2 linked regions of the Streptomyces venezuelae genome follow. The protein of the gene in region 1 interacts with the protein of each later gene in a pairwise test. Links are inferred from orthologs where the notes say so. Each region holds a gene or a part of one and is shown on either strand. Other genes may lie near its edges.

Region 1 (15,080 bases):
GGCGCGGTTGCCGTGCTTGACGACCTTCGCGCCGGTGCCCGCGACGACGATCGCGGACATGGTCGAGATGTTGACGGTCTTGGCGCCGTCGCCGCCGGTGCCGACGATGTCGACGCTCGGGCCCGGCACGTCGATGACGTTGGCGTGCGCGTACATGGCGCGCACCAGACCGGAGATCTCCTCGACGGTCTCGCCCTTGGCGCGCAGGGCGACCACGAACCCGGCGATCTGGGCGTCGGTGGCCTCGCCGCGCATGATGCGGTCCATGGCCCAGGCCGTGTCGTCGGCGCTCTGGTCGCGCCCGTCGAGCAGGCCGTTCAGTACGTCGGGCCAGGAACGGTCCGCCGCGGTGTCGCCTCCTGCGGGGGTCACAGCGCTCATAGCCGCTCCTGGTTTTTCCGTCTGCGTATGTAGGAAACACCCCGACACAGCGGGGTGGGACCACCCTATCCAGCCCCCGGGACGGCAAAGAGCCCCGTCCATGCAATGGACGGGGCTCCTGCCGTGGCGACCGTGTAGTCGGTCAGAGCTTCAGAGCTCGGGATTGATCAGTGGTGGCCGTGGCCGCTCGTGATCTCCTTGTACTCGTCGGCGGTGGGCTTGGGGATCTGACCCTCTTCCCCGTAGTAGCCCTTGGAGAGCTTCGCCCGGAGCTTCTGCGAACCGGACAGCTTGCGCTCGACGCCGTTCTCGTCGACCGACGGGCCGAGCTCGACCGGCTTGTACTGCTCGTGCGCGGTGAGCGTGTGCAGCTGCTCCCTGCTGAGCGGCTCGTGGACCTCGATGAACTCACCGTGCGGCAGGCGCTTGATGAGACCCGACTCGCGGCCGTGCAGCACCTTGTCCTTGTCGCGCCGCTGCAGACCCAGGCAGATCCGCTTGGTCACGATGAAGGCGATGACCGGTCCGGCGAAGAAGGCGATCCGGACGAACCAGGTGATCGCGTTCAGCGACAGGTGGAAGTGCGTGGCCCACAGGTCGTTGCCACCACCGACCAGCATGACCATGTACGCGGTGATCCAGGCGACACCGAAGGCCGTACGGGTCGGGGCGTTGCGCGGGCGGTCCAGGATGTGGTGCTCGCGCTTGTCGCCGGTGACCCAGGACTCGATGAACGGGTAGACCGCGATGGCCACGAGGACCAGCGGGAAGACCACGACCAGCGGGATGAACACGCCCAGGGCGAGCGTGTGGCCCCAGAGGTTGATCTCCCAGCCCGGCATCACACGGATCAGACCCTCGGCGAAGCCCATGTACCAGTCGGGCTGGGCGCCGGTGGACACCTGGTCCGGCCGGTACGGGCCGATGGCCCAGATCGGGTTGATCGAGGCGATCGCCGCGATGACCGCGATGACACCGAAGACCAGGAAGAAGAAGCCTCCGGCCTTGGCCATGTAGACGGGAAGCAGCGGCATGCCGACGACGTTCTTGTTGCTCTTGCCGGGGCCCGCGAACTGCGTGTGCTTGTGGTAGAAGACCAGGATCAGGTGCGCCACCACGAGGCCGAGCATGATGCCCGGCAGCAGCAGGATGTGGACCGAGTAGAACCGGGCCACGAAGTCGCCGCCCGGGAACTCGCCGCCGAACAGGAACATCGACAGGTACGTGCCGACGATCGGCATCGACAGGATGGCGCCCTGCATGAAGCGGACACCGGTGCCGGAGAGCAGGTCGTCCGGGAGCGAGTAACCGGTGAAACCGGTGAACATGCCGAGGACGAACAGCAGGAAGCCGAAGACCCAGTTGACCTCACGGGGCTTGCGGAACGCACCCGTGAAGAACACGCGCATCATGTGCACGAACATGCCGGCGAGGAAGATCAGCGCCGCCCAGTGGTGGATCTGCCGGATCAGCAGACCACCGCGCACATCGAAGGAGATGTGCATGGTCGAGTTGAACGCCTCCGACATCAACTGTCCCTGCATCGGGATGTAGCTGCCGTGGTACTCCACCTCGTTCATCGACGGGTGGAAGAACAGCGTCAGGTACACACCCGTGAGGATGATGATGATGAAGCTGTACAGGCAGATCTCACCGAGCATGAAGGACCAGTGGTCCGGGAAGATCTTGCGCATGTTGGCCTTGGCGAGGGAGTAGATCCCCAGCCGGCCGTCGGCCCAGTCCGCTACCCGCTCACCGGCGGGCGCCTTCTGGCGGTTGTCGTTCGATGATGTCGTGGTGGTGCTCATCCGCGCTCCCAGAAGGCAGGACCGACGGGCTCTTCGAAGTCGCCGAGCGCCTCGAGGTAGCCCTTTTCGTTCACGCCGATGCGCAGCTGCGGCAGGGCGTGGCCGGCCGGGCCGAAGATCACTCGGGCACCGTCGGAGAGATCGAAGGTGGACTGGTGGCACGGGCAGAGGACGTGGTGCGTCTGCTGCTCGTACAGGGAGATCGGGCAGCCCACGTGGGTGCAGATCTTGGAGTACGCCACGATGCCCTCGTGCGACCACTCCAGCTCGCGCTTGTCCTTGATGTTCTCCGGCTGGATCCGGACGATCATCAGGGCGGCCTTGGCGATCTGGGTCTGGAAGTCGTGGTCGTGCTCGGACATGCCCTCGGGCATGGCGAAGGTCAGCGAACCGACCGCCACGTCCGCGGGCCGCAGCGGCTCGTGGGTGTTCATGTTCACGAGCATCTTGCCCTTGGCCCACTTGGTGTGCCGGAGCTTGTCCTCGGGCAGCGGACCGAGGTCGCGCAGCAGGACGACGCCGGAGAGCGGGACCAGGGCCAGCGCGCCGAACATCGTGTTCCGGATCAGCTTGCGCCGTCCGAAGCCCGACTCCTCGGCACCCTGCTTGAAGTCCGCCATGACCTTGGCGCGGACCTCGGGCTCGGCCGCGATCGGGTGCCGCTCGTCGGTCATCTCGACGTCGGACATCAGGGTGCGGGCCCAGTGGACCGCGCCCGCGCCGATGCAGAACAGCGCCACGCCGAGGGTGGTGCCCAGGGCGAAGTTGAGGCCGCTGATGTGACCGATCGGCCAGATGAAGACGCTCTTGTCGGCGGGGATCGCCACGTACGAGGCGATGAAGCCGACCGTCGCGATCATCGACAGCGTGAACAGGAACGCCACGGCGCGCTCGGACCGCTTGGCGGCCCGCTCGTCGATGTCCTGGACGCGGTGCTCGTGGGGCGGCAGCCCCGGGTCGGCGAACGGGTTCTCTTCCGTCACCGCCACCGAGCCGTGCTCGGTCTCCTGCTTGCTGGGCAGGTTCTCTTCTGGAATCTCTTGGCTACTCATGACTTCTTGGCCTTTGCGGTCCGAGCGGCGACCCACACGGCGACCGCGATCAGCGAGCCGAGACCGAAGATCCAGCCGAAGAGGCCTTCACTGACCGGACCCAGACCACCCAGCTTGAGACCGCCAGGGCTCTCGGTCTTCTCACCGTTGACCGCGTCGAGGTACGCGATGATGTCCTTCTTGTTCTTCTCCGGCATCGTCGTGTCGGGGAAGGACGGCATGTTCTGCGGGCCGGTCTGCATGGCCTCGTAGATGTGCTTCGGGGAGACACCTTCGAGCGACGGCGCGAACTTGCCGTGCGTCAGCGCGCCACCTTCACCGGTGAAGTTGTGGCACTGGGCGCAGTTGGTGCGGAACAGCTCGCCGCCCTTGGCGATGTCCGCCCCGTCCGGGCTGTACTGCTTCTCGGTCGGGACCGAGGGACCGGCGCCGAGCGACGAGATGTACGCCGCCAGCTGGTCGATCTGGGCCTGGTTGTAGATGACCTTCTTCTTGGGCGCCTGGGCGCCCGGCTGCTGGAGCGGCATGCGGCCGGTGCCGACCTGGAAGTCGACAGCGGCGGCGCCCACGCCGACCAGGCTCGGACCGTCGGAGGAGCCCTGACCGCCGGTTCCGTGGCAGCTGGAGCAGCCCACGGCGTAGAGCTTCTTGCCCTCGTCGATGGCGAGGGACTGGGCGGTGTCATCGGCCTGCGCCTTGTCCGCCGGCGCGAACGCGGCGTACAGCCCCCCGGTGGCCGCCAGCGCGAGGAGTAGGACGACGACCGCCGCCAGCGGATGGCGTCGTCGTGCGGAGAGCTTTTTCACGGATTACCCCGGTGTCAGGATCTTCTGCGTCGATGCTTCTGGAATGTTTCGGATGCGTCGCGTGAGCGACCTCCGCTTACTTGATCATGTAGATCGTGGCGAAGAGGCCGATCCAGACCACATCGACGAAGTGCCAGTAGTAGGACACGACGATGGCTGCGGTCGCCTGTTCGTGGGTGAACCTCCTGGCCGCATAGGTGCGGCCGAGGACCAGCAGGAAGGCGATGAGGCCGCCTGTCACGTGCAGTCCGTGGAAGCCGGTGGTCAGGTAGAAGACCGAGCCGTACGGGTCGGACGAGAGCGAGAGGCCCTCGTGCTTGACCAGCTCGGTGTATTCGTACACCTGACCGCCGATGAAGATCGCACCCATGATGAAGGTGACGATGAACCACATCCGGAGCTTCTTCACATCCCCGCGTTCAGCTGCGAACACGCCCAGCTGACACGTGAGGGAGGAGAGCACCAGGATCGTGGTGTTCGTCGCCGAGAACGGGAAGTTAAGGGCCGAGGCCATTTCCTTCCAGTGATCAGGACCTGTCACCGATCGCAGGGTGAAGTACATCGCGAAGAGGGCCGCGAAGAACATCAGCTCGGAACTCAACCAGATGATGGTTCCGACGCTGGTGAGGTTCGGTCGATTGACCGGCGGGTGCGCGTGCCCGGTATCTACTGTCGTTGCTGTCGCCACGACCGACATTATGTCGGTCGCTTATCCCGCCCTCACCCCGGGGGGTGCCGTTCGGAGTGTCTACGGGGTGTGTCCTGCCCGGATGGCCCATCGGAGGCCTGTCCGAAGCGGTGTTGACGGGGTGTCGGGAGGAGTAGCATCCGCGCATCGGTTCCCGATCCCATGACGGCACAGCTCAGCTCGACGCAACAGCTCGACGTATCGGAGGAACAATGCAGCCGACCGCCACGGTGCTGGTCTACAGCGACAACGCGAGCACCCGCGAGCAAGTCCGGTTGGCCACGGGCCGCAGGCCGGCCACGGACGTTCCCCAGGTCCAGTTCATCGAGTGCGCGACGCCGCACGCGGTCATCAAGGAGCTGGACCGGGGCGGCATCGACGTCTGCGTCCTCGACGGCGAGTCGGCGCCCGGCGGCATGGGCGTCTGCCGCCAGATCAAGGACGAGGTCTTCCAGTCGCCGCCCGTGCTGCTCCTGATGGGGCGCCCGCAGGACGCCTGGCTGGCCACCTGGAGCCGGGCCGAGGCCGCGGTGACGCTTCCGGTCGAGCCGGTGGAGTTCGCGAGCGCCCTGGCCGGGCTGCTGCGCGCCAAGACGGCCGTCGAGGCCTGAGCGAGTCTCCAGCGGTTCACGAGCGGCACCACCGGATTCCACTAGAGGGGCCCACGCCATGGCGTGGGCCCCTCTCGCATGGCCCTCTCGTATGCCTCTGACAGCCTCTCTGCCGGGCCGTCAGACCCGCGGCCGCAGCCTGGCCGCGTCGGCCGCCGCGGGGCCCTCCTTGGTCCCGGAGAGCAGCGCGCTGCCCTTGCGCCACTTCTTCCAGCTCAGGTTCCAGTCGCCGAGTCCGTTGCCGAACGCCGGCATGTCCTCGCCGTAGCTGTTGATGACCGTCACGAGGTCGCCCTGGCGAACGGTCTCGTAGAACCAGGCGGCGTTCCCGGTGCTCATGCCGGTGCAGCCGTGGCTGGTGTTGGCGGAGCCCTGCGAGCCCACCGACCAGGGCGCGGCGTGCACATACTCACCCGAGTCGGTCACCCGTGTCGCGTAATAGACCATCTTGTCGTAGAAGTCCGATGCGCCGATGCTGGCACTGGTCATACGTACGGAGTACTCCTTGCCCAGCACCACCTTGACGCCGTTGCGCGTCGAGTAGCCGGGCTTGCCCGTGGTCACGGGCATGGAGTTGATCTCCTCGCCGTTGCGGTAGACCGTCATGTAGTGCGATCCGGCGTCCGTGACGGCTTCGACGCGGTCGCCGATGGTCAGCTTCAGGGGCTTGGCCTCGCCGCCCCACAGCTTGTCCTTGACCTTGAGGCCCTCCAGGTTGCTGGAGATCCTGACGGTCGCGCCCGCGGGCCAGTACTCCTTCGGGCGGTAGTGCAGCGTCTCGCTGTCCACCCAGTACCAGGAGCCGTCGGTGGCGGGCACCGAGCGGACCTTCAGCGCGCGCTCGACGACCGCCCTGGCCTCCTTGCCCTTCACCGGGGTGCTGAGCTTGGCCGTGACGGGCTGCCCCACGCCGTACTTGCCCGCGTCGGGGCCGAAAGTGACCTTCAGCCGCTTCTTCTCGGGGGGCAGGTCGGTGTCGAAGGTGAGGACCTTGCGGCCCGGCGCCCCCTCGTCGTCCTCCGCGCTCACCCGCACGGTGTAGTGCGCGCCTGCCGCCAGCGGCGTGGTGCTGTGCCACCGGGAGCCGTCGGCCGAGAGTTCGCCCGCCACGTACCGCCCCATCGCGTCGGTGGCCAGTACGTCGGTGATGCGCCCGTCCTCGCCCTGGGCCGTGACCTCCAGGGGCTTGTCCGGATCCGCTTTCTTGCTGCCCACGGGGCCGTTGAAGGCGATCTGGTCCGCCGCGTCGTACGGCTTGGCCGAGAGCGGGTGGCCGGAGCTCCCACAGGCCGTGGTCCCCGCACCGAGTGCGGCCACCAGCATCGTGCAGCTCAGTACCGTGCGAATTCGCGGAGTGTGGCTCATAAACACACGGTATGAAGGTTCATCACGCCCGGCGCGGCGAGTGACCCGTCCGTGGGGGTGTCGCTTACGCCGAAGGGCCCCGGCGCTCCTCGCGGAGTGCCGGGGCCCTTCGGGTGCGTCGGGAACTACAGACTCACTGGGTCTGGTTCTCGCCGCGGTAGTACTCGAACACCCAGCCCCACAGGCCGATCAGGATGATCGGGGCCGAGAAGTACAGCAGCCACCAGCCGAAGACGACGCCCATGAAGGCGAGCGCGCCACCCACGGCCAGGGAGAGCGGCTGCCAGCTGTGCGGGCTGAAGAAGCCCACCTCGCCGGCCTCGTCCGCGACGTCGGCCTCCTTGTTGTCCTGTGCGGAGGCGTCGACACGCCGGGCCGTGAAGGCCAGGTAGTAGCCGATCATGATGCACAGGCCGAAGGCCAGGAAGAGCGCCGTGGTACCGGCAGGCTCCTTCGACCAGACGCCATAGACGATCGCCATGGCGAGGACGAAGACGCTCAGCCAGATGAACATCTTGCCCTGGATCTTCACTTCGTGGCCTCCTTGTCGCCGCCGAACAGCGCGGTGTCCTTCTGTCCGTCGTTCTCGAGGTGGCCGATCGCCGCGATCTCAGGGTGGTGCAGGTCGAACGCGGGCGATTCCGAACGGATCCGCGGCAGCGTGAGGAAGTTGTGCCGCGGGGGCGGGCAGGACGTCGCCCACTCCAGGGAGCGGCCGTAGCCCCACGGGTCGTCGACCTCGATCTTCTTGCCGTACTTGGCGGTCTTCCAGATGTTGTAGAAGAACGGCAGGATCGACAGACCGAGCAGGAACGAACAGATCGTCGAGATCGTGTTCAGGGCCGTGAAGCCGTCGGCGTGCAGGTAGTCCGCGTACCGGCGCGGCATGCCCTCGGCACCCAGCCAGTGCTGGACGAGGAACGTGCCGTGGAAGCCGACGAACAGCGTCCAGAAGGTGATCTTGCCGAGCCGCTCGTCGAGCATCTTGCCGGTGAACTTCGGCCACCAGAAGTGGAAGCCGGAGAACATCGCGAACACCACGGTGCCGAACACCACGTAGTGGAAGTGCGCCACCACGAAGTACGAGTCCGAGACGTGGAAGTCCATCGGCGGCGAGGCCAGGATGACGCCGGTCAGACCACCGAAGGTGAAGGTGATCAGGAAGCCGACCGCCCAGAGCATCGGGGTCTCGAAACTCAGCGACCCCTTCCACATCGTTCCGATCCAGTTGAAGAACTTCACACCGGTCGGTACGGCGATCAGGAACGTCATGAAGGAGAAGAACGGCAGCAGCACGCCGCCGGTGACGTACATGTGGTGGGCCCACACGGTCACGGACAGACCCGCGATCGCGATGGTCGCGCCGATCAGACCCATGTAGCCGAACATCGGCTTGCGGGAGAAGACCGGAATGACCTCGGAAATGATGCCGAAGAACGGCAAGGCGATGATGTACACCTCTGGATGGCCGAAGAACCAGAAGAGGTGTTGCCATAGCAGTGCGCCGCCGTTTGAGGCGTCGAAGATATGGGCGCCGAATTTACGGTCCGCCTCCAGGGCGAACAGTGCGGCGGCCAGGACCGGGAAGGCCAGCAGGACGAGCACCGCGGTCAGCAGCACGTTCCACACGAAGATCGGCATGCGGAACATCGTCATGCCCGGAGCGCGCATGCAGATGATGGTGGTGATGAAGTTGACCGAGCCGAGGATCGTACCGAAGCCGGAGAACGCCAGACCCATGATCCACATGTCCGCGCCGATGCCCGGCGAGCGGACCGCGTCCGACAGCGGGCTGTACGCGAACCAGCCGAAGTCGGCCGCACCCTGCGGGGTGAGGAAGCCGCCGACCGCGATCAGCGAGCCGAACAGGTACAGCCAGTAGGCGAACATGTTCAGCCGCGGGAACGCCACATCGGGCGCACCGATCTGCAGCGGCATGATCCAGTTCGCGAAACCGGCGAACAGCGGCGTCGCGAACATCAGCAGCATGATCGTGCCGTGCATCGTGAACGCCTGGTTGAACTGCTCGTTCGACATGATCTGCGTGCCGGGACGGGCCAGTTCGGCGCGCATGAAGAGCGCCATGACGCCGCCGATGCAGAAGAACGCGAACGACGTGACCAGATAGAGCGTGCCGATCGTCTTGTGGTCGGTGGTGGTCAGCCACTTGATCACGACGTTGCCCGGCTGCTTGCGCCTGACCGGCAGCTCGTCCTCGTACGAGTCTGCTGCCGCGGCACCCTGGGGTTCGTTGAGGATGCTCACAGGTTGTTCGTCTCCCGGTTCTTCTCGTGGCCCGTCTGCTCGATGCCGGCCGGGATGTAACCGGTCTGGTTCTTCTTCGCGAGGTCCTCGAGGTGCTGCTTGTAGCGCTCGGGAGAGACGACCTTGACGTTGAAGAGCATCCGGGAGTGGTCGACGCCGCAGAGCTCGGCGCACTTGCCCATGAAGGTGCCCTCCTTGTTCGGAGTCACCTCGAAGGCGTTGGTGTGGCCCGGGATGACGTCCTGCTTCATGAGGAACGGCACCACCCAGAAGGAGTGGATGACGTCACGCGAAGTCAGGACGAAACGAACCTTCTCGCCCTTGGGGAGCCAGAGGGTCGGTCCGGGGTTGCCGTTCTGGGGGTTCCGCTCGCCGGGCGTGCCGACTTCGTAGACACCGCCGGCGTTGGCCGGGAAGTCCTTGCGGAAACGGTCCGGAATGGCGTCCAGGTCCTTGGACGTCTTGGCGTCGCCCTTGTCGGAACCCGGCACGTCCTCGATGTAGTTGAAGCCCCAGCTCCACTGATAGCCGACCACGTTGACCGTGTGGGCCGGCTTGTCGTCGAGTTCGAGGAGCTTCGACTCGTCACGTGCCGTGAAGTAGAAGAGGACCGACACGATGATGAGCGGAACCACCGTGTAGAGCGCCTCGATGGGCATGTTGTAACGCGTCTGCGACGGTACTTCCACCTTGGTGCGGCTGCGCCGGTGGAAGATGACGCTCCACAGGATCAGACCCCAGACCAGCACGCCCGTGGCGAGCGCTGCCGCCCACGAGCCCTGCCAGAGGGAGAGAATCCGCGGAGCCTCTTCCGTTACCGGGGTGGGCATTCCAAGGCGGGGGAAATCCTTGTATGTGCAACCGGTGGCGGTCGCCAGGATCAGGCCCGCAGTCAGCACCTGCGGCAGCTTCCGCCGCATCGGGCGCCGCGACGAGCGGTCGGAGCCGTTGGGACTCACGTAGCGCCTTCCCGAGAGTCTCGCCCGCGCGGTCGGCTGCGGCCTTCACGCTGGTCGGTCGCCGCCCTGCGGCGGGCAGGGGTTTGGATGTTTATGCGGACCAAACCCTACTGGACGCTATTTGGGGTCGCGCGGGGAGGGTGCCTAACGCGCCGCGGGTCACTCCGAAGGGTGGGACGCCCGCCCCTCGACCGGTTTCTGACGGAGCCTTGGAGCGCCCACGAGCTGGGTGGAATCCGCTGGTCCGCGGGTGCGGGTGGAGGGTGGTTGCTCGCGCAGTTCCCCGCGCCCCTGCAGGGCTGCCCCTGCGGGGCGCTCCCCCTGGGCGGGGTGCTCGGGTGACGTCTTAGCGTTGACGCGTGTCCTACTTCGACGTTGCCTCCTCCGCTCCCCTTCATCCCGTCGCGCGGCAGGCGCTGCAGGCCTCCCTTGACGAGGGGTGGGCCGATCCCTCGCGGCTCTATCGCGAGGGGCGGCGGGCCCGGCTGCTCCTCGATGCCGCGCGTGAGGCGGCCGCCGACGCGGTGGGCTGCAGGCCCGACGAGCTCGTCTTCACCTCCTCCGGCACCCGCGCCGTGCACTCCGGGATGGCCGGGGCGCTGGCCGGGCGGCGGCGCGTCGGACGCCACCTGATCGTGTCGGCCGTCGAACATTCGTCGGTACTCCATTCGGCCGAGGCCCATGAGGGCGACGGCGGGGCGGTGACCGAGGTGGGGGTGGACCGCGGCGGGGCGGTGGACCCGGAGGCGTATGCCGCGGCGCTGCGCGAGGACACCGCGCTCGCCTGTCTGCAGTCCGCCAACCACGAGGTCGGCACGGTGCAGCCGGTCGCCCGGGTCGCGGAGGTGTGCCGGGCCGCCGGGGTGCCGCTCCTGGTGGACGCGGCGCAGTCGCTGCCCTGGGGACGTGTCGACGGGGACTGGTCGCTGCTGACCGGGAGTGCCCATAAATGGGGTGGCCCGGCAGGAGTCGGGCTTCTCGTCGTACGCAAGGGAGTGCGCTTCGCCGTGCGGGGGCCCGTCGACGAGCGGGAGTCCGGGCGCGCCGTCGGCTTCGAGAACATTCCGGCGATCGTGGCGGCGGCCGCCTCGCTGCGGGCGGTGCGGGCCGAGGCGGACGCGGCGGCCGTACGACTGCGGGAGCTGACGGAGCGGATCCGGGCGCGGGTGCCGGGGCTCGTGCCGGACGTGGAGGTGGTGGGCGACCCCGTGCGGCGGCTGCCGCACCTCGTCACCTTCTCCTGTCTCTATGTCGACGGGGAGACAGTGCTGCACGAGCTGGACCGGGCCGGTTTCTCCGTGTCGTCCGGGTCCTCGTGCACCAGCTCGACGCTGACACCGAGCCATGTGCTGCGCGCCATGGGGGTGGTCAGCGAGGGGAACGTACGGGTGTCGCTGCCGTTCGGCGTCGAGGAGGCGGAGATCGAACGGTTCCTCGATGTGCTGCCCCGGGTGGTGCGGGGCGTGCGGGAGACCCTGGGGGCGCCGGTGGGGGGCGGGGACGGGGCCGCGGAGGCCGTGACCGTGGACGCGCTCGGGATGAGCTGTCCGCTGCCGGTGATCGAGCTGGCCAAGGCGATCGGGCGGGTACGGGTGGGCGGCACCGTCACCGTCCTCGCCGACGACGAGGTCGCGGCCGTGGACATCCCCGCCTGGTGCTGGACCCAGGAACAGGAGTACGTGGGCGAGCGGCCGGCGGACCGCGGTGTCGCTTACGTGGTCCGCCGGAGCTCGTGATCGGTCGGCGCCCGGGGCTCAGGCCAGGTGCGGCTTGACCTCGGTGGCGGCCTCGTGGCCGTACGCCTTGGTGAAGCGGTCCATGAAGTTGCTGCGGCGCAGCTCGTACTCCTGCGTGCCGACGGTCTCGATGACCAGGGTGGCGAGCATGCAGCCGACCTGGGCGGCGCGCTCGTGGGAGACGCCCCAGGCGAGGCCCGAGAGGAAGCCCGCGCGGAACGCGTCGCCGACGCCGGTCGGCTCGACCTTCGCCTCCTCCTCCGGGACGCCGACCTCGATCGGGTCCTTGCCGGCGGACTCGATGCGGACGCCGTTCGCGCCGAGAGTCGTCACGCGGTGGCCGACGCGCGAGAGGATCTCGGCGTCGGTCCAGCCGGTCTTGGACTCGATGAGCCCCTTCTCGTACTCGTTGGAGAAGAGGTACGTCGCCCCGTCGAGGAGCGTGCGGATCTCCTCGCCCTCCATGCGCGCGATCTGCTGCGAGAAGTCCGCGGCGAACGGGATGCCGCGGGAGCGGCACTCCTCGGTGTGGCGGAGCATCGCCTCGGGGTCGTCGGCGCCGATCGAGACGAGGTCGAGGCCGCCCACGCGGTCCGCGACCGTCTTCAGCTCGATGAGGCGGGCCTCGCTCATCGCGCCCGTGTAGAAGGAGCCGATCTGGTTGTGGTCGGCGTCCGTGGTGCAGACGAAGCGCGCCGTGTGCAGCGTCTCGGAGATGCGGACGGAGGCCGTGTCCACGCCGTGCCGGTCGAGCCAGGCGCGGTACTCGTCGAAGTCGGAGCCGGCCGCGCCGACCAGGATCGGGCGGGTGCCGAGCTGCCCCATGCCGAAGGTGATGTTGGCGGCGACGCCGCCCCTGCGCACATCGAGGGCGTCGACGAGGAAGGAGAGGGAGACCGTGTGCAACTGATCGGCGACCAGCTGGTCGGCGAAGCGGCCGGGGAAGGTCATCAGGTGGTCGGTGGCGATGGAGCCGGTGACTGCGATACGCACGGCTGGGTGCTCCTGTGGAGGAGAGGCGAGGATTGACAGTTCACGCTACCGGGTCGAGGCACCCCGCCTGAAGTGCCAAAACTACCCGATAGTAGGGCTTTTTTCGTGAGCGTCCGGATGCATACGGTGCCGTTATGACCGTTATCCCGAAGGATGTCGTCCTGCACCGTCGCGCCACGGCCGCCGAGGCCCCCGAGAGCATGGAGTCGCTGCGCGGCGACTGCGCCCGCATGGCACCGCACTGGGCGGTGCCCGCCGCGACCGCGGCCGCCCCCGTGCCGCCCTCGCTGATCCACGGCATCACCGTCCCGCTGTCCTCCGCCCGTCTGATCGGCGAAATGTCGGAGTACGGAGACTGAGGGAGACTGATCGCAGGGTCCCGGCGCGCGCCGAAGGGAACCGTGCGCTCCCCTCCTGCGTCCCATCGCCGTCCCCCGTAAAGGGGAACTGGGATACGACGAGGCCCACCGGTGGCGGCACCGGTGGGATGTCCGGGACAGCAGTGCAGTCGAAGGAGCGATGCGGTGAGCACCGAGCGATCCGATTCCGAGGCGTCCGAGCCGCAGCGGCGGCGGTCCCGCCTGGCCGTCGCCTCGGTCGCGGCCACCGTGCTGCTGGTCGGCGGCGGTGGGGCGTACTTCGCGGCGTCCGCGTCCGGCGGCGGCGGCAGTGACGGGGCACCGGCCGGGGACGGCGGCAATCCGCCGCCCCTCGCCCTGGACGGCTATCCGGCCGCCGACCGGCAGGGCGGTGACGACAAGAGCGGCACCGGCGGCACCGGTGACTCCCACGGCATCGCGCCCGGCGAGCCCGACCCGAACGGCGTGCGGTACCGGGCGACCACCCAGCTGCCCGAGGGCCCGGAGTCCGCGTCGGTCTACCACGCACGCGGCGAGGTCACCGCGGCCGAGGTCGGCAGGCTCGCGAAGGCGCTGGGCGTGGACGGGACGCCGACCTCGCAGGACGGCACCTGGAGGGTGGGCCACTCCAACGACGGTTCGGGGCCCTCGCTGCAGGTGAACAAGCAGGCGCCCGGCACCTGGACCTACGCGGCGCACGGCACGGGCGGCACCGACAACTGCCTGCGCGGCAAGCCCTGTTCCAGGAGCTCCACCGCACCGAACGGCGAGACGGGTGACGCGGTCGGCGAGCAGGCGGCCAAGGACGCCGCGGCGCCCGTCCTGAAGGTCCTCGGCCAGGACGACGCGAAGCTGGACGCGCGCCAGCTGATGGGTGCCGTACGCGTGGTGAACGCCGACCCGAAGGTGGACGGCCTGCCGACGTACGGCTGGTCGACCGGCATCCAGGTCGGCGCGGGCGGCGAAGTGGTCGGCGGCAGCGGCCAGTTGAAGGCGCCGGAGAAGGGCGCGAAGTACCCCGTCATCAGCGCGCAGGAGACCCTGGACCGGCTGAACAGGTCGGGCGTCGAGGGCCATGGCGGCATCGGCGGCTGTGCCACTCCGGTGCCGCACGCCGACGACGAGACGAAGTCCGAAGGCGGCAGCGGCCCGGAGCAGGCCCCCTGCAAGCCGTCGTCCGAGGCGCCGAAGCCGCAGCCGGTCGCCGTCAGCGGCGCCACGTTCGGCCTCGCGACGCACTTCGTGGACGGCAAGCAGACCCTCGTACCGTCCTGGCTGTTCGACGTGAAGCCGCAGGGCGCGCAGGACACGTTCACGGTGACGCACCCGGCGGTCGCGCCCGAGTACCTGACGTCGCCGAGCACGCCCGGCACACCGAGCACGCCTGGCACGCCGAACACGCCGGCGGACAAGACGCGCCTCACGTCCTACACCGCCGACGGGAAGTCGCTGACCGTGCACTTCTGGGGCAGCGCCTGCGGTGAGTACGCGGCGTCCGCGCGGGAGGACGGCGACCGCGTCAAGGTCACGGTCGAGGAGACCGGCAAGACCGGTGACGTCTGCGTCATGATGGCCAAGGACCTGAAGAAGAAGGTCACTCTGGACAAGCCCCTGGGCGATCGCAAGGTCGTGGACTCCGCGGGCGAGACGGTCCGCCGGAAGTAGGTACCGGTCCCCACGGATACCGGTACGCACGAAGGCGGCGGCCCCCTGGAAACTCAGGGGGCCGCCGCCTTCGACGTGGGTGCCTCGCAGCCTCAGCTGAAGGAGTCGCCGCAGGCGCAGGAGCCCGTGGCGTTGGGGTTGTCGATCGTGAAGCCCTGCTTCTCGATGGTGTCCACGAAGTCGATGGAGGCGCCGCCCAGGTAGGGAGCGCTCATGCGGTCCGTGACGACCTTCACGCCGTCGAAGTCCTTGACGACGTCGCCGTCGAGCGAGCGCTCGTCGAAGAACAGCTGGTAGCGCAGGCCCGAGCAGCCGCCGGGCTGAACGGCGACGCGCAGCGCCAGGTCGTCCCGGCCCTCCTGCTCCAGCAGGCCCTTCACCTTGGCCGCGGC
Region 2 (14,913 bases), 2.1 Mb from region 1 along the record:
TGAGCCGAAGGGCCACGCGCTGACGTCCGCCGACATCGACGAGATCATCGCCGCGTTCGCGCGCGCGGCGGCCGACGCCGAGCGGAACGGCTTCGACGGGGTCGAGCTGCACGGCGCGCACGGATACCTGATCGACCAGTTCTTCTGGAACCGCACCAACCGCCGCACCGACGGCTACGGCGGCGACATCGCCTCACGCGCCCGTTTCGCGACCGAGATCGTCGAGGCGGTACGAGCGGCGGTCTCGCCTTCATTCCCCGTGATCCTGCGCCTCTCCCAGTGGAAGGCGAACGCCTACGACGAGAAGCTGGCCGCGGATCCGGCCGAACTGGACGCCCTGCTCGCCCCATTGGCGACCGCGGGCGTCGACGCCTTCCACGCCTCCACGCGCCGCTACTGGCTCCCCGAGTTCGAGGGCGACGACCTGAACCTCGCGGGCTGGATCAAGAAGCTCACCGGCAAGGCCACGGTGTCCGTCGGCTCGGTCGGCCTCGACAAGCAGTTCACGGCCGCGGCGACGTTCTCCACGGAGACCACGTCGACCGCCGGCATCGACCGGCTCCTCGACCGCATGGAGCGCGACGAGTTCGACGTCATCGCGGTGGGCCGGGCGCTGATCGCCGACCCGGAGTGGGCGAACAAGGCGCTCACGGACCGGGTGTCCGCGGCGGCCCCGTACGACGCGGGGATGCTGCGCAGGCTGCTCTGACTCCGTCCGCGGCGCCGCCGTGGCTGGTCGCGCCCACGCGGCGGAGCCGCATATGTCACAGCCCCGCGCCCCTAAAAGCACCACCTCCCCGGCGCCGGGAGGGTTTCAGCCCGTCCGGCGATTGAGGACGAGGCCGTTCAGGCCGAAGAGGGGGGTCCGGGGGCAGCGCCCCCGGGCGGTGGCCCGGACCCCCCGTGCCGTCAGCCGAGCGTCTTCGACGCCGTCTCCGAGGAGTCACGGAGGAAGCCCGCGCAGCGCTCGTACTCCTCCTGCTCCCCGATCGCCTGCGCCGCCCGCGCAAGGGCATGCAGCGCACGCAGGAACCCCCGGTTGGGCTCGTGCTCCCACGGCACCGGCCCGTGGCCCTTCCAGCCGCTGCGGCGCAGCGAGTCCAGACCCCGGTGGTAGCCCGTACGGGCATACGCGTACGACTCGACGACACTGCCCCGCTCATACGCCTCGTCGGCGAGCTGCGCCCAGGCGAGCGAGGACGTCGGGTACTTCGCGGCGACATCGGCGGGCGCCGCACCGTTCGCGAGCAGCTCGCGCGGCTCGGGGTCGTCGGGCAGGTGGGTCGGGGGCGGTCCCCCGAGCAGATCCTTGTGAATGGCCATGGGCCAAGTCTGCGCCATACGCGTGCGGGCCCGGCACCCAGGGAAGGGTGCCGGGCCCGCACGGAGCCGTAAACGCGTAAACGCCTACTTCAGCCTCGTGCCCGTGGAGCGCAGGTTCTCGCACGCCTCGGTGACCCGCTTGGCCATGCCCGCCTCGGCGGCCTTGCCCCAGGTGCGCGGGTCGTACGTCTTCTTCGAGCCGACCTCGCCGTCGACCTTCAGGACACCGTCGTAGTTGCGGAACATGTGGTCCACGACGGGACGCGTGAACGCGTACTGCGTGTCGGTGTCGAGGTTCATCTTGACGACGCCGTTCTCCAGGGCCGTGGAGATCTCCTCGGCGGTGGAGCCGGAGCCGCCGTGGAAGACGAAGTCGAACGGCTGCGAGCCCGCGGCCTTGCCGTACTTCGCGGCGACACCCTCCTGGAGGTCCTTCAGGAGCTCGGGGCGCAGGACGACGTTGCCCGGCTTGTAGACGCCGTGGACGTTGCCGAAGGACGCGGCGAGCAGGTAGCGGCCCTTCTCGCCCAGGCCCAGCGCCTCCGCCGTACGCAGGGCGTCGTCGACGGTCGTGTACAGCTCGTCGTTGATCTCGTGCGTGACGCCGTCCTCCTCGCCGCCGGTCGGGGTGATCTCGACCTCAAGGATGATCTTCGCGGCGGCGGCCTTCGCGAGCAGCTCCTGGCCGATGGCCAGGTTGTCGGCGAGGGTCTCGGCGGAGCCGTCCCACATGTGCGACTGGAACAGCGGGTTCCGGCCGGCCTTGACGCGCTCGGCGGAGATGTCGAGCAGCGGGCGGACGTAGCCGTCGAGCTTGTCCTTGGGGCAGTGGTCGGTGTGCAGCGCGACCGTGATGTCGTACTTCGCGGCGACGATGTGCGCGAACTCGGCGAGCGCGACCGCGCCGGTCACCATGTCCTTGTTGTGCTGGCCGCCCAGGAACTCCGCGCCACCGGTGGAGATCTGGATGATGCCGTCGCTCTCGGCCTCGGCGAAGCCGCGCAGGGCCGCGTGCAGGGTCTGCGAGGACGTCACGTTGATCGCCGGGTAGGCGAACTTGCCTGCCTTCGCCCGGTCGAGCATCTCGGCGTAGACCTCGGGAGTTGCGATGGGCATGTGTCCGCTCCTTGTGATGTGCGGGGTATGTGCTGGGCCCTGACCTATGGGGGCGACATCATCGTCGCCCCCATCTTTCCAGACTCGCCGGGCGGTACCGGCCGGTCGAAAGTCCTCGGAACCTGTCTCAGTCCGTCAGGCCGAGGTCGTCCTTCGAGTACGCGAAGAGGTAGGGCACGCCCGCGCCCTCGGTGATCTTCTCGCCGGCGCCGGTGGCCCGGTCCACGATCGTGGCGACGCCGACGACCTCGGCGCCCGCCTCGCGGACGGCCTCGACGGCGGTCAGCGGCGAGCCGCCGGTGGTGGAGGTGTCCTCGACGACCAGGACGCGGCGGCCCTTGATGTCGGGGCCCTCGACGCGGCGCTGCATGCCGTGCGCCTTGGCGGCCTTGCGGACGACGAAGGCGTCCAGGCGCTTGCCGCGGGCGGCGGACGCGTGCAGCATCGCGCCGGCGACCGGGTCGGCGCCCATGGTCAGGCCGCCCACGGCGTCGAAGTCGAGGTCCTTGGTCAGGTCGAGCAGGACCTGCCCGACCAGGGGCGCGGCCTCGCCGTCGAGGGTGATCCGGCGGAGGTCGATGTAGTAGTCGGCCTCCAGGCCGGAGGAGAGCGTCACCTTGCCGTGCACGACGGCCTTGTCCTTGATCTGCTGCAGCAGCTCGCCGCGTACGTCAGTCATGCGCAGAAGCTTAGGGTCTGTCCGGCGGGTCAGGCCGCCATGGGTGGGCCGTCGCCTCTTCGTGCGGGTGAGCGGCGGTCTGGTGCGTGCAGCTGCAAGGCGGAGGAAGGCGGCGACGCGATGGGGGTGTCCCCTGGTCGAGCGGAGCCGAGAGCTTGGGGAAGTCGGCAACTGACGACAACGCCGCAGATGTGCGTGCCGGACCGCCGCGTCCCAGGCATGACCCGCCGGACAGGCCCTACAGCCGACGCCACGTCCACGTCGTCGCCGTCTCGAGGGGCTCGATGGGGGTGACCAGGCGCGGGTCGGTGTTGAGGCCGTTGGGCGGGCCCGTCTGGGGCTCCACGCAGACCGCGGCGTCCTGCTCGTCGTAGACGACGACCCACGGCTCACGGCTCTTGACGTTCACCGCGAGCCGACCGGGCCAGGTCAGGGTCACGTCGACGCCGTCGGGCATGCCGAAGCAGTCGTCCCAGGGGCCCGGCCGCACGTCGATGCGGCGGCCCGTGGGCAGGTGGTCGTCGCCGCGCTCCTCCTGCCAGGCGGCGTCGAAGTCGATGCGGACGGGTTCGCCGCCGTCTTCCAGGACCCGGTTGAACCAGGGGTGCCAGCCGGCCTGCGCGGGGAACGAGTCGCCGTACGTCTCGACACCCATGCGCAGCGTCAGACCGTCCTCGGTGAGCTCCACGATCTGGGTGACGCGGCCGGGGTAGGGCCAGGGGTCGGTCAGGTCGTACGTGAAGACCGCCTCGGTCTTCGACGTCCGCGCCGTGCGCCACTCGGCGTCGCGCGCGAAGCCGTGGATGGCGTGGGGCGGGGAGTTCAGCGGCATCTGGTGGACGGCCGCGCCGTCGCGGAACCGCCCGTCGGCGATCCGGCCGCACCAGGGCACCATCGGGAAGCAGCCGTACTTCTTCCCCTGGCGCAGCAGCTCGACGCCGCCGACACGCAGACTTCCGATACGGCAGCCGTTGCCCGGCTGCACCGTTACTTCCGCGTCGCCCGCGGTGAGGGTCACGTCTTCGGTACTCACGGAGCCGAGCCTATGACGTGGAGCGTCAGCGGCGGCGGCGCAGGGCCCGGCCGACGACGATCGCCGAGGCGAGCGCGAGGGCTGCGGCGGGCGCGGCCCAGCGGAGCGTGGCGTTGGCGGCCAGGGACTCGGGGGCGGGCGCCGGTGCGTACCGGCCGCGGGGCGGGGCGTGGTCGACCTCCTCCGCGCTGCGGCCGATCATGGTGCGGCGGGCGTGGGCGGCCTCGGCGGGCGGTACGCCGATGGTCTCCAGGTCCTCCAGGTCCTCGATGGTCTCCAGGTCCTCGATGTCGTCCGCGTCGTCCAGGACGTTGGTGTCGTCGAGGTTGATGCCGTCGTCGTCGAGGTCGTCGACGTCGTCGAGGTCGTCGGCGTCGCTCAGCGGGTCCAGGGACGGCGGCGGCACCTCCGTCCGGAACACGGTCACCGTGTGGGTCGGCGGCTCCTCCGACGCCGGCTCCTCGGGCGTCGGTTCCTCGGGTGCCGTGTCGGGCGGCGCCCCCGCGCCGAGCGCCTCGGCGAACCGGTCAAGGAGCCGGTGCACCGCGGACTCCACAGCCTGGGGAGAACCCTCCGTGATCCGCCCGTCGGCGGTCCCGCTCCCGCCGAAGACGAGGTTCGTGCCCTCGGGGAGCGGTTCGAGCCGCACGGTCAGCGTGAACTTCACCGAGCCGGAGCCGCGCACTTCCTCGCCCTCGGCCTCCAGCGCGTACGTCCCGTCCTTGCGGGCGTCGGTCCGCGCCGAGCCGCGGTAGGTGATGGAGTGCCCGTCGACGCGGACTTTGAGGCGCCCGGAGAGCGGCCCGGCCGTCTGCCCCTCGCCCCCTTCGTCACGCCCTTCGTCGCGCTGGAGCCCGGGCACCGCCCCGGCGACCCTCTCGGGGTCGGCAAGGACCTGCCGGAGCCGCTCTGCGGAGACCGGGACGAACACCTCATGCTCCATGGCAATTGAGCCTACCCACGTGTCCGCCACCATGTGCGACAGTTCGCCGGTCCGTGTACGTCAGTTCGCGTAACGCGGATGCATCAGGGTGGACGGCGCGAGACCCCGCTGCCGCGTCAGCTCGGCCGCGGGCCCCCCGGCGCGCACCACCGCCGACCCCGCCGCCCTGCGCAGGACCGGGCGGGTCCGCGAGGCCAGCACGAAGCCCCAGTCGCGGGGCGCCGTCGGCCCGCCCGCCGTGCGGTCGGGCCCGGGGGCGAACCCGGACTCCCTGCCGCCCACCCGGTACGCCACGGTCCGCAGCCCCGCCGCGCGCAGCGTCGCCTCGACGGTCCAGAAGACACGGGGTCTGGTCGTCAGGGGCCCGGCGTGGACGGCGAGGCGGCCGCCGTCGGCGAGGACGCGAGTGGCGAGGCCGTAGAACTCCTGGGAGTAGAGCTTCGTGCTGGGCGTGATGCCGGGGTCGGGCAGGTCGGAGATCACCACGTCGTACCGCGTGCGGGCGAGGCGCAGCCAACGGAACGCGTCGGCGTGGATCACGCGGACGCGCGGGTCGCGGTAGGCGTGGGCGTTGAGCTCGCTGAGGGCCGGGTCGTGCCGTGCGAGGTCGACGACGCCCGTGTCGAGTTCGACGACGTCGACGCGGCGCACGCCCGGGTGGCGCAGGATCTCGCGGGCCGCGAGGCCGTCGCCGCCGCCGAGGACCAGCACGCGCGCGTGGGGCCCGCGCATCGCGGGGGCGACGAGACCCCGGTGGTAGCGCGCCTCGTCGCGTCCGCTGATGCGCAGGCGGCCGTCGAGGAAGAGGTCGAGGGAGCCGAGCCGCCCGCCGGTGAGGACGACTTCCTGGACGTCGGTCTGCACGGCGACCCGCACGTCCCTGCCGTACACGGCGCGCCGGGCGGCCCGCTCGAAGTCGTCGACGAGCACGGCGGCGGAGGCGAGCAGGGACAGGACGACGACGTTGACGGTGAGGAGCACCCAGCGGGCGCGGACGCTCAGATCCTGCCGGAACAGGCCGAACACGAGTGCGCCGCCCGCGATCGCGTTGACGGAGCCGGTGAACAGGGCGCCCGTCAGCTGTCCGAACAGTGGCAGGAGCAGGAAGGGGAAGGCGAGCCCGCCGACCAGCGCCCCCACGTAGTCCGCGGCGAACAGGTCGGCGACCGCGCCGCCCGCATCCTGTCTGCGGATGCGCTGGATGAGCACCATGAGGAGCGGCACCTCGGCGCCGATGAGGACACCGATGGCGAGGGAGAACGCGACGAGCAGATACCGCGAACCGCCCGCCCACAGCTCGCCCCTGCCGCCGGACCACGCGAACGCCGCGTACAGCACCATGGCGCTGCACCCGCCGACCAGCGCGAGCGCCGATTCGAGGAGGCCGAACCAGGCGGACGCGTGGTGCCTGAGGCGTTTGGCGAGGAGCGAGCCGATGCCCATGGCGAAGACCATCACGGAGAGCACGACGGACGCCTGGGTGACCGAGTCACCGATCAAGTAGGCGGCGAGGGCGACGAGTTCCAGTTCGTAGACGAGTCCGCAGGCAGCGCAGACGAATACGCCCGTGAGGACGAGGAAGCGTCCCGTCCGGGGCGACACCGGCAGGCGCACCGTCGACTCGATCACGCCTGGAACGCTACGTCACCGCACGCTCACACCGGGTCCCCCACATGGGTGTAAACCGGGGTGCGCACCCCCACCCGTGTACGGGTCGCGACGAGTTGCCCCTCCTGGGGGTACGCGTGCCACGTACGCCACATCAGGGCCCCTTCGTGCCGCTGCGCGAGGAGCGCGGTGAACGCGTGCGGGCTGCCGGGAAAGACGCCCGCGAGCCCGTGCGGGTGCTCGGCGACGAGGGCGAGCAATTCCTGTGCGCGGCCCGCGAATTGGCCGTGCGACAGGACTTCCACCCGCGCCGCGAATTCGTACTCCCATTCGCCGACGCGCTTGGAGACGCCGAGCGGCAGCGGCGTACTGCTGCCGGGGATACAGGCCACCGTCTCGGAACAGCCGCCCCGCTCCTCCTCCAGGAGGACCTGATGCGAGGCCCCGAGGAGCCTCAACTGCATTCTTGCGTCGTCCAGTTCGAGGTCGAGGGTGGCGAGCGCGGGCAACGGCTCGCGCCCCAGGGCCCAGGCGAGATCCGCGGCGCGCGTGTCGGTATAGCCAGTCTTCAGGGTCGTGAGCATGGGTCGGCTCCGCTAACACGCAATGGAGGTGGGGCCGGCGCACCCGGAAGAGGCTCCGGGCGGTCGGTATGCCGGCTCGTGCCCACGAAAACGTCTTACGGGTTTCCGGATCGCTGTCCGTGAAACCTGTGCCGGTCGGTGAAACCTGCGCCGGTCCGTGAAACCTGCGCCGGCCTGTGAAACCTGTACCGGACGTCCGAGGGCGGTGCTGACGTTTAAGAGGGAATCATGGTCGGCGACACTGCCACTGCACTTTTACCCAACTACGTACGGTTTCCATCCCCATGAGGGCTACACAGTTCAACTGTTCAGTACAGCCACATGGCACGACACAGAAACGCCCGGCGGTGGTTTGAGCCGCCCCGCCGGGCGTTTCCGTGGACCGGTGGACCAGCTGCCCCGTGTCAGCTGCCTCCACCGCATCCGCCCCCGCCGCCTCCGCACGAGGACCCACCGCCCCCGCAGGAGGACCCGCCTCCGCACGAGGAGCCGCCGCCGCACGACGACGAACCGCCGCCGCACGAGGACCCGCTGCCCCCGTGTCCGCTCCCGGCCCACCAGCTGCCGCCGCCCGCCGACCCCGACGCCGCCCCCGAACCACTCCACCGCGACCGGTTCCCGCGCCGGCCGCGTCCCCCGTAACCGACCGCCGCGACCAGCGCGAGCACGAGCACCGCCACGAAGACGAAAGCCACGATCATGGCCCCCACACTCCTTCCGTTCCCCCGAAGCCGGTCCCCCCGTGGGCCGTGCTCCGTGCGTGACAGGGGGATGCCCCTGCCCGCACCGGCGCAAAGCAGAGTTGAGGAACTCCAGAGGTTCGGCGCAGGATGGCGGCCATGACCTCCACTTCCGGGAGCGGGCGCCCGCTGCTCAATCGCCGCCTCGCCGAGTTCGGTACGACGATCTTCGCCGAGATGTCCGCCCTCGCGGTCTCCACGGGCGCGATCAACCTGGGCCAGGGCTTCCCGGACACCGACGGGCCCGAGGCCGTCCGTGAGGCGGCGGTGCGGGCGCTGCGCGACGGGCGCGGCAACCAGTACCCGCCGGGTCCGGGCGTCCCCGAGCTGCGCACGGCGATCGCCGAGCACCAACTCGCCCGGTACGCCCTCTCGTACGACCCCGACCGCGAGGTCCTCGTGACGGCGGGCGCGACCGAGGCCATCGCCGCATCGCTGCTCGCCCTCGTCGAGCCCGGCGACGAGGTCATCGCCCTTGAGCCCTACTACGACTCGTACGCCGCCTCGATCGCCCTCGCCGGCGGCACCCGCGTCCCGGTCACCCTGCGCCCCGGCGACGGCCGCTTCCGCCTCGACCTGGACGAACTGCGCGACGCGGTCACCGACCGCACCCGCCTGATCCTCCTGAACACCCCGCACAACCCGACCGGCACGGTCCTCACCCGCGCCGAACTCACCGAGATCGCGAACCTCGCCGTCGAACGGGACCTGCTCGTCGTCACCGACGAGGTCTACGAACACCTCGTCTTCGACGAAGCCGAACACATCCCGCTCGCCACCTTCCCCGGCATGCGCGAGCGCACGGTCAGCATCGGCTCGGCGGGCAAGACGTTCTCGTTCACGGGCTGGAAGGTCGGCTGGGTCACCGCGTCGCCGGAGCTGGTCTCGGCGGTCCGCTCGGCGAAGCAGTTCCTCACGTACGTCTCCTCGGGCCCGTTCCAGTACGCCGTGGCGGAGGCGCTCGCCCTCCCCGACTCCTACTTCGACGACTTCCGCGCGGACATGCGCGCCAAGCGGGACCTGCTGAGCGAGGGCCTGACGGCGGCGGGCTTCGACGTCTACCGCCCGGCCGGCACGTACTTCATCACGACCGACATCACCCCGCTCGGCCTCGCCGAGAACGACGGCTTCGCCTTCTGCCGGGCACTCCCGGAGCGGGCCGGCGTCGTCGCCATCCCGAACGCGGTCTTCTACGACCACCGGGACGCGGGCGCGCCGTTCGTACGGTTCGCGTTCTGCAAGAAGACGGCGGTCCTGGAGGAGGCGGTGACGCGCCTCAAGTCACTGGCGGGCTGAGGTCGCACCGCGCACGCCGAGAGCCCGGCGGGCTGGACTGCATCCATCCCGCCGGGCTCTCACATGCCTACGGGCGGCCCTCAGGCCTCGGCGTCGCCCGGCTTCTCGTTGGTCTCGCCCTCGGCGGAGTCGACCTCGGACTCCAGGCCCAGCTGCTCGACGAGCCAGCGGTCGAACTCGATCGCGGCGCGCACCCAGCTGACGGTCGACGACACGAAGTGCTCCAGCGAGACGCCGGTGCCGATCAGCATCTGGGCCTCGCCGATGAGGCGGACCGTGCCGTCGTCGTGCGTGTGGCTGTATACCTTCGGCCACAGGGTCCGGCGGTTCCAGTCGTCGATCGACTCGAGAAGCCGCTGCTTCTCCTCGATCTGGTGGGGCCGGTCGTAGAACGTCCGCACCGAGAAGACCTGCTGGTCGTCCTCGCCGCGGAACATGAAGTACGTACGGAACTCCTCCCACGGCGCCGCGAGGTCGCCCTCGTCGTCGACGACGTGCTTGAGCTCCATCTGGTCCAGGAGCTGCTTGACCAGGTCCTGGTCGGGGACGACGGGGCCCGCCGGTCCTGCGCCCTGCTGCGGTTCGGGCTGTCCCCCGAAATTCGGAATCGAGGACGGGTCGATGCTCACGTACTTTGTCCCTTCGTATGGATGGGCCCATCCTCTCTCAGGAAGGGGCCCCCGGGGCAAGCCCGGCCCCGCGTCTGCCGGGTTTCTGCCGTTCGCCATCTGCGGACAGCCGTGCCCGATCGCGCAGTTCCCCGCGCCCCTTGGAGGGCGCTGCGCGCCCGTCAGGGGCGCGGGGAACTGCGCGAGCAACCACGATCCTGCCGCAGGCGGCGAACCACCTGCTCCGGCAGACGGGATGCCGACTACAGCGACTTACCCGCAGGGGAGCCCGACGCGGGGCCCACGATCAACCCATCCTCGAAACGGTCCACGCGGACCACATCGCCGTCCTTCACCTCGCCCGCGAGGATCTCCTTGGCGAGCTGATCGCCGATGGAGGTCTGGATGAGCCGCCGCAACGGCCGCGCCCCGTACGCCGGATCGTTGCCCTCGTCCGCGAGCCAGGCCAGCGCCTCGGGCGTGACGTCCAGCGTGAGCCGCCGGTCGGCGAGCCGCTTCGCGAGCCGGTTGATCTGCAGCTCGGCGATGTGCGCCAGCTCGTCCTTGGTGAGCGCGGAGAAGACGACGAGGTCGTCGAGCCGGTTGAGGAACTCCGGCTTGAAGGAGGCCCGCACCACCTCCAGGACCTGTTGCTTCTTCTCCTCCTCGGAGGTGAGCGGCTCGACCAGGTACTGACTGCCGAGGTTGGACGTGAGGACCAGGATCGTGTTGCGGAAGTCGACCGTCCGCCCCTGCCCGTCCGTGAGCCGCCCGTCGTCGAGGACCTGGAGCAGGACGTCGAAGACCTCCGGGTGCGCCTTCTCGACCTCGTCGAGAAGGACGACGCTGTACGGGCGCCGCCGCACCGCCTCGGTGAGCTGGCCGCCCTCCTCGTACCCGACGTACCCGGGAGGCGCGCCGACGAGCCGGGCGACGCTGTGCTTCTCGCCGTACTCGCTCATGTCGATGCGGACCATGGCCCGCTCGTCGTCGAAGAGGAAGTCCGCGAGCGCCTTGGCCAGCTCCGTCTTGCCGACGCCGGTCGGGCCGAGGAAGAGGAAGGAGCCGGTGGGCCGGTCGGGGTCGGCGATCCCGGCGCGCGTGCGCCGCACCGCGTCGGAGACGGCACGTACCGCCTCGCCCTGCCCGATGAGCCGCTTGCCGAGCTCGTCCTCCATGCGCAGCAGCTTCTGCGTCTCGCCTTCGAGGAGCCGCCCGGCGGGAATCCCGGTCCAGGCGCCCACCACGTCGGCGATGTCGTCGGGCCCGACCTCCTCCTTGACCATGGTGTCCTTGGCCTGGGCCGCGGCCTCCTCCTCGGCCTCGGAGGCGGCTTCCAGGTCGCGTTCGAGGGTGGGGATCTCGCCGTAGAGGAGCTTGCTCGCCGTGTCGAAGTCGCCGTCGCGCTGGGCGCGCTCGGCCTGGCCGCGCAGCTCGTCGAGCTTCTCCTTCAGCTCACCGACACGGTTGAGGGACTGCTTCTCCTTCTCCCAGCGTGCGGTGAGCCCGCGCAGCTCCTCCTCCTTGTCGGCGAGATCGCGCCGCAGCTTGTCGAGCCGCTGCTTGCTCGCCGGGTCCGTCTCCTTGCTGAGCGCCAGCTCCTCCATCTTCAGGCGGTCGACGGCGCGCTGGAGCTCGTCGATCTCGACGGGCGAGGAGTCGATCTCCATGCGCAGCCGGGACGCGGCCTCGTCGACGAGGTCGATGGCCTTGTCGGGCAGGAAGCGCGAGGTGATGTACCGGTCGGAGAGCGTCGCGGCGGCGACGAGCGCGCTGTCGGCGATCTGGACCTTGTGGTGCGCCTCGTACCGCCCCTTGAGTCCGCGGAGGATCGCGATGGAGTCCTCGACGCTCGGCTCGGCGACGAGGACCTGCTGGAAGCGGCGCTCCAGGGCCGGGTCCTTCTCGATCCGCTCGCGGTACTCGTCGAGGGTGGTCGCGCCGACCATCCGCAGCTCGCCGCGGGCGAGCATGGGCTTGAGCATGTTGCCCGCGTCCATGGCGGAGTCACCGCCCGCGCCCGCGCCGACGACGGTGTGCAGCTCGTCGATGAAGGTGATGATCTGCCCGTCGCTCTCCTTGATCTCGGAGAGGACGGTCTTGAGGCGCTCCTCGAACTCGCCGCGGTACTTCGCGCCGGCGACCATGGCGCCCAGGTCGAGGGAGACGAGCCGCTTGTTCTTCAGCGACTCGGGGACGTCCCCCTTCACGATGCGCTGGGCGAGCCCCTCGACGACGGCGGTCTTGCCGACGCCGGGCTCGCCGATGAGCACGGGATTGTTCTTGGTCCGCCGCGAAAGCACCTGCACGACGCGCCGGATCTCCTGGTCCCGCCCGATGACCGGGTCGAGCCTGCCCTCGCGGGCCGCGGCGGTGAAATCGGTGCCGAACTTCTCCAGGGCCTTGTACTGGCCCTCGGGGTCGGGTGTCGTCACCCGGCGCCCTCCCCTGGTCTTCTCGAATGCGTCCAGCAGCTTCCTGCTGCCGGCTCCGTGCTCGGTGAGTACGTCACCCGCCCTGCCGCCCTTGGCGGCGATGCCGATGAGCAGGTGCTCGGTGGAGAGGTAGTCGTCCCCGAGCTCCTTGGCGCGCTGCCCGGCGTCCGCGACGACGGCCAGCAGGTCGCGGTCGGGCTGCGGCGGCGCGACGGTGGACCCCGTCACGCTGGGCAGCGCGGCGAGAGCCCGCTCGGTGTCCGCGCGGACGGCGGCCTGGTCGGCGTCGACCGCGGCGAGCAGGTCGACGATGTTCTCGTTGTCCTGGCCCTCCAGCAGCGCCAGCAGCAGATGCGCGGGGGTCAGGTCGGGGTGACCGTCCTTGACCGCACGGCTGGTGGCCGCGTTGATCGCGTCCCGGCTCCTGTTGGTCAGCTCAGCGTCCACGCGTGTCTCTCCTCCTTACGGGTCCACGGGGTCCGGGCCCCCTGCGAGGCCTGACTTACCCAACGTACACAAAGTTGAGTCTATTCCACTCAAGGAGCCCCGAGAAGTCCGGCCGGGCCCGAACAGCTAAGTTCCGACCCATGGCACCCACGGCACCCACGCCCCCTCCGAGCCGGCGCATCGACCTCTCCGCCCCTCCCGAGCCCTACCTCAGCTTCTGGCGGGAACGGCGCGTCTGCACCCTGACGACCCTGCGCCCGGACGGCACGCCGCACGTGGTGCCAGTCGGCGTGACGTACGACCCGGAGGCGCGGGTCGCCCGCGTCCTCGCCCGCAAGACGAGCCGCAAGGTCGCGCACGTGCTGGCGGCGGCGGGCACGGAGGGCCCCGGGGCGCGGGTGGCGGTCTGCCAGTTCGAGGGCAGGCGCTGGGCGACGCTGGAGGGACTCGCGGAGATCCGTACGGAACCGGCGGAGATAGCGGAAGCGGAACGCCGCTACGAGGAACGCTACGGGCGGCGCCCGTCCCCGAACCCGGACCGGGTCCTGATCGAGATCAGCCTGACGAAGGCACTGGGCAAGGTCTGAGTACCCCGGACCGGCCCGGCGACACACCACAGCGGCGCCACCGTGTTCAGGTCCACGGTGGCGCCGCTGCTGGGGGAAGTACCTGCGCGATTTACAACGACGGGGGAATCGCGTCAGGCACTGCGGGGGGTGGCTGTGATGTTGTCCGGGACGCTCACGGCGTCCGGGTCCTGCTGGCCCTGCTGCCCGACCATCTGGTGGTCGCGCCGGTCGAGATTGACGAAAACCATCCCGTACCGAATGGCGCACCGCACGGGCTGCGGCGCACCGCGCGGCCGCCGCAGGCACCGGTAGGCCCGGATCTCCTCCTCGTCGTCGCGGGTGACGACGATCGGCTCACCGAGCAGGGTCACCATCAACGAGTCGCCGCGGTGGGGGATCGCGGTCACAAGGTCGATGAAGTGCCAACCGGATCGATAGGCGGTGGCCATTTCACGGCGGAAAGTACGGTCGTCGGGAGGGGTGCTCATGCCGCGCCTCCCTTGGGAACGGACGACCAAATGACATCGCCTTTACCGCCGGACGCCCATACGACGTCCCCCTTGGCGGAAGAGCTCCAGATGACATCCTGGGTCGTCACACCCGACTCCGACGCGTGCGTTGCAGCGGCATCGGCGTCCGAGAGCGCATCGAGACCACTGAACGCGCTGGCAGCCAACCCAACGGAGAAGGCACAGACAAGTACCGAGCGAAGCATTCCCTTGCGCATAGCGGGCTTCGTCCTCACTTCCATAGCGACTCTCCCCCGGCCTTCAAAGACGATGGCTCATTCAGCCATGCGAACACCACAGGACCGATGCATCATGTTCCTGCACGTTCAGGACCCTGGGGGGTGGAGCTATGACAACAAACAGCCCAATTAGGGCACATCCACACGCCATGGCCGAACTATGTGATGCGGGAAAGCGGCTCTACGCCACGGCGCTGCGGACCGGACGCATCCGGCGGGCGGAAGCGGAAGCCGCTCCCTGCCTGATGGAGTTCGCTCTCCTGGACCCCGATCCCGACGACGCCGAGTGGCTCCGCCCCGTTCCGCCGACGTCCGCCCTCGCACAGCGGCTTCGGCCCATCGAGCGGGAGATCCAGGAGCGAAGGACCCTCGCGAACGAACTGTCCGACGCTTTCGAGCCATTTATGGCCATCAGCGCCCAGGACCGGCCCGCCGTGCATTCGATCACCGTCCTGGAGGGCGGGAGTCGCATCAACGCGGCCATACAAGTCGCGATAGCCGAGTGCCAGTCCGAGGTCATCACGGTGCAGCCCGGCGGGGGCCGCAGCGAGGAGATCGTCACCGAAGCCGTGAAGCAGAGCCAGCGCATCCTCGACCGCGGGATCCGGATGCGGACGCTCTACCAGCACACCGCGCGGCACAGTCAGGCCACCATCGCCTATGCCGAGCACATGCGGCAAGGGAAAGTCGAGGTGCGCACTCTCGAGGAGCTCATCGAGCGGTTGATGATCTTCGACAGAACCGTGGCCTTCATCCCGGCCCGCGAAGACCGCCAGGCAGCCCT

Evidence for each region.
Region 2: the proteins of ctaD (region 1) and DEJ49_RS19045 interact in binary tests that used the Escherichia coli proteins (3 or more experiments, as listed by UniProt). The link is inferred for Streptomyces venezuelae from one-to-one orthologs.

The regions. Positions count from the first base shown.
Region 1 is NZ_CP029191.1:2,080,915-2,095,994, forward strand. What follows is about bases 6,609-9,607. They hold ctaD (cytochrome c oxidase subunit I), read right to left. Parts: upstream 8,977-9,607; coding sequence 7,240-8,976; downstream 6,609-7,239. Other genes in these bases: DEJ49_RS09355 (Ig-like domain-containing protein), read right to left, coding at 6,609-6,711; DEJ49_RS09360 (cytochrome c oxidase subunit 4), read right to left, coding at 6,845-7,243; coxB (cytochrome c oxidase subunit II), read right to left, coding at 8,973-9,607. Also shown: trpD (anthranilate phosphoribosyltransferase), read right to left, coding at 1-381; DEJ49_RS09330 (cytochrome b), read right to left, coding at 549-2,189; DEJ49_RS09335 (ubiquinol-cytochrome c reductase iron-sulfur subunit), read right to left, coding at 2,186-3,241; DEJ49_RS09340 (c-type cytochrome), read right to left, coding at 3,238-4,047; DEJ49_RS09345 (heme-copper oxidase subunit III), read right to left, coding at 4,124-4,744; DEJ49_RS09350 (response regulator transcription factor), read left to right, coding at 4,948-5,346; more of DEJ49_RS09355, read right to left, coding at 5,467-6,608; more of coxB, read right to left, coding at 9,608-9,935; DEJ49_RS09375 (cysteine desulfurase/sulfurtransferase TusA family protein), read left to right, coding at 10,295-11,671; DEJ49_RS09380 (carbohydrate kinase family protein), read right to left, coding at 11,690-12,664; DEJ49_RS09385 (hypothetical protein), read left to right, coding at 12,799-13,023; DEJ49_RS09390 (hypothetical protein), read left to right, coding at 13,189-14,688; DEJ49_RS09395 (HesB/IscA family protein), read right to left, coding at 14,781-15,080. UniProt on the Escherichia coli protein: Cytochrome bo(3) ubiquinol oxidase is the terminal enzyme in the aerobic respiratory chain of E.coli that predominates when cells are grown at high aeration.
Region 2 is NZ_CP029191.1:4,216,203-4,231,115, reverse strand. Bases 7,388-10,219 are described here. They hold DEJ49_RS19045 (pyridoxal phosphate-dependent aminotransferase), read left to right. Parts: upstream 7,388-8,116; coding sequence 8,117-9,322; downstream 9,323-10,219. Other genes in these bases: clpB (ATP-dependent chaperone ClpB), read right to left, coding at 10,194-10,219; DEJ49_RS19040 (YbjN domain-containing protein), read right to left, coding at 9,403-9,951. Also shown: DEJ49_RS19090 (NADH:flavin oxidoreductase), read left to right, coding at 1-709; DEJ49_RS19085 (DUF3151 domain-containing protein), read right to left, coding at 910-1,323; fbaA (class II fructose-bisphosphate aldolase), read right to left, coding at 1,408-2,439; pyrE (orotate phosphoribosyltransferase), read right to left, coding at 2,567-3,118; DEJ49_RS19070 (aldose 1-epimerase), read right to left, coding at 3,357-4,151; DEJ49_RS19065 (SRPBCC family protein), read right to left, coding at 4,177-5,094; DEJ49_RS19060 (polyamine aminopropyltransferase), read right to left, coding at 5,155-6,723; DEJ49_RS19055 (DUF2617 family protein), read right to left, coding at 6,750-7,286; more of clpB, read right to left, coding at 10,220-12,812; DEJ49_RS19030 (pyridoxamine 5'-phosphate oxidase family protein), read left to right, coding at 12,953-13,399; DEJ49_RS19025 (hypothetical protein), read right to left, coding at 13,513-13,869; DEJ49_RS19020 (helix-turn-helix transcriptional regulator), read left to right, coding at 14,240-14,913. UniProt on the Escherichia coli protein: Shows aminotransferase activity with methionine and histidine as substrates, and to a lesser extent also with phenylalanine.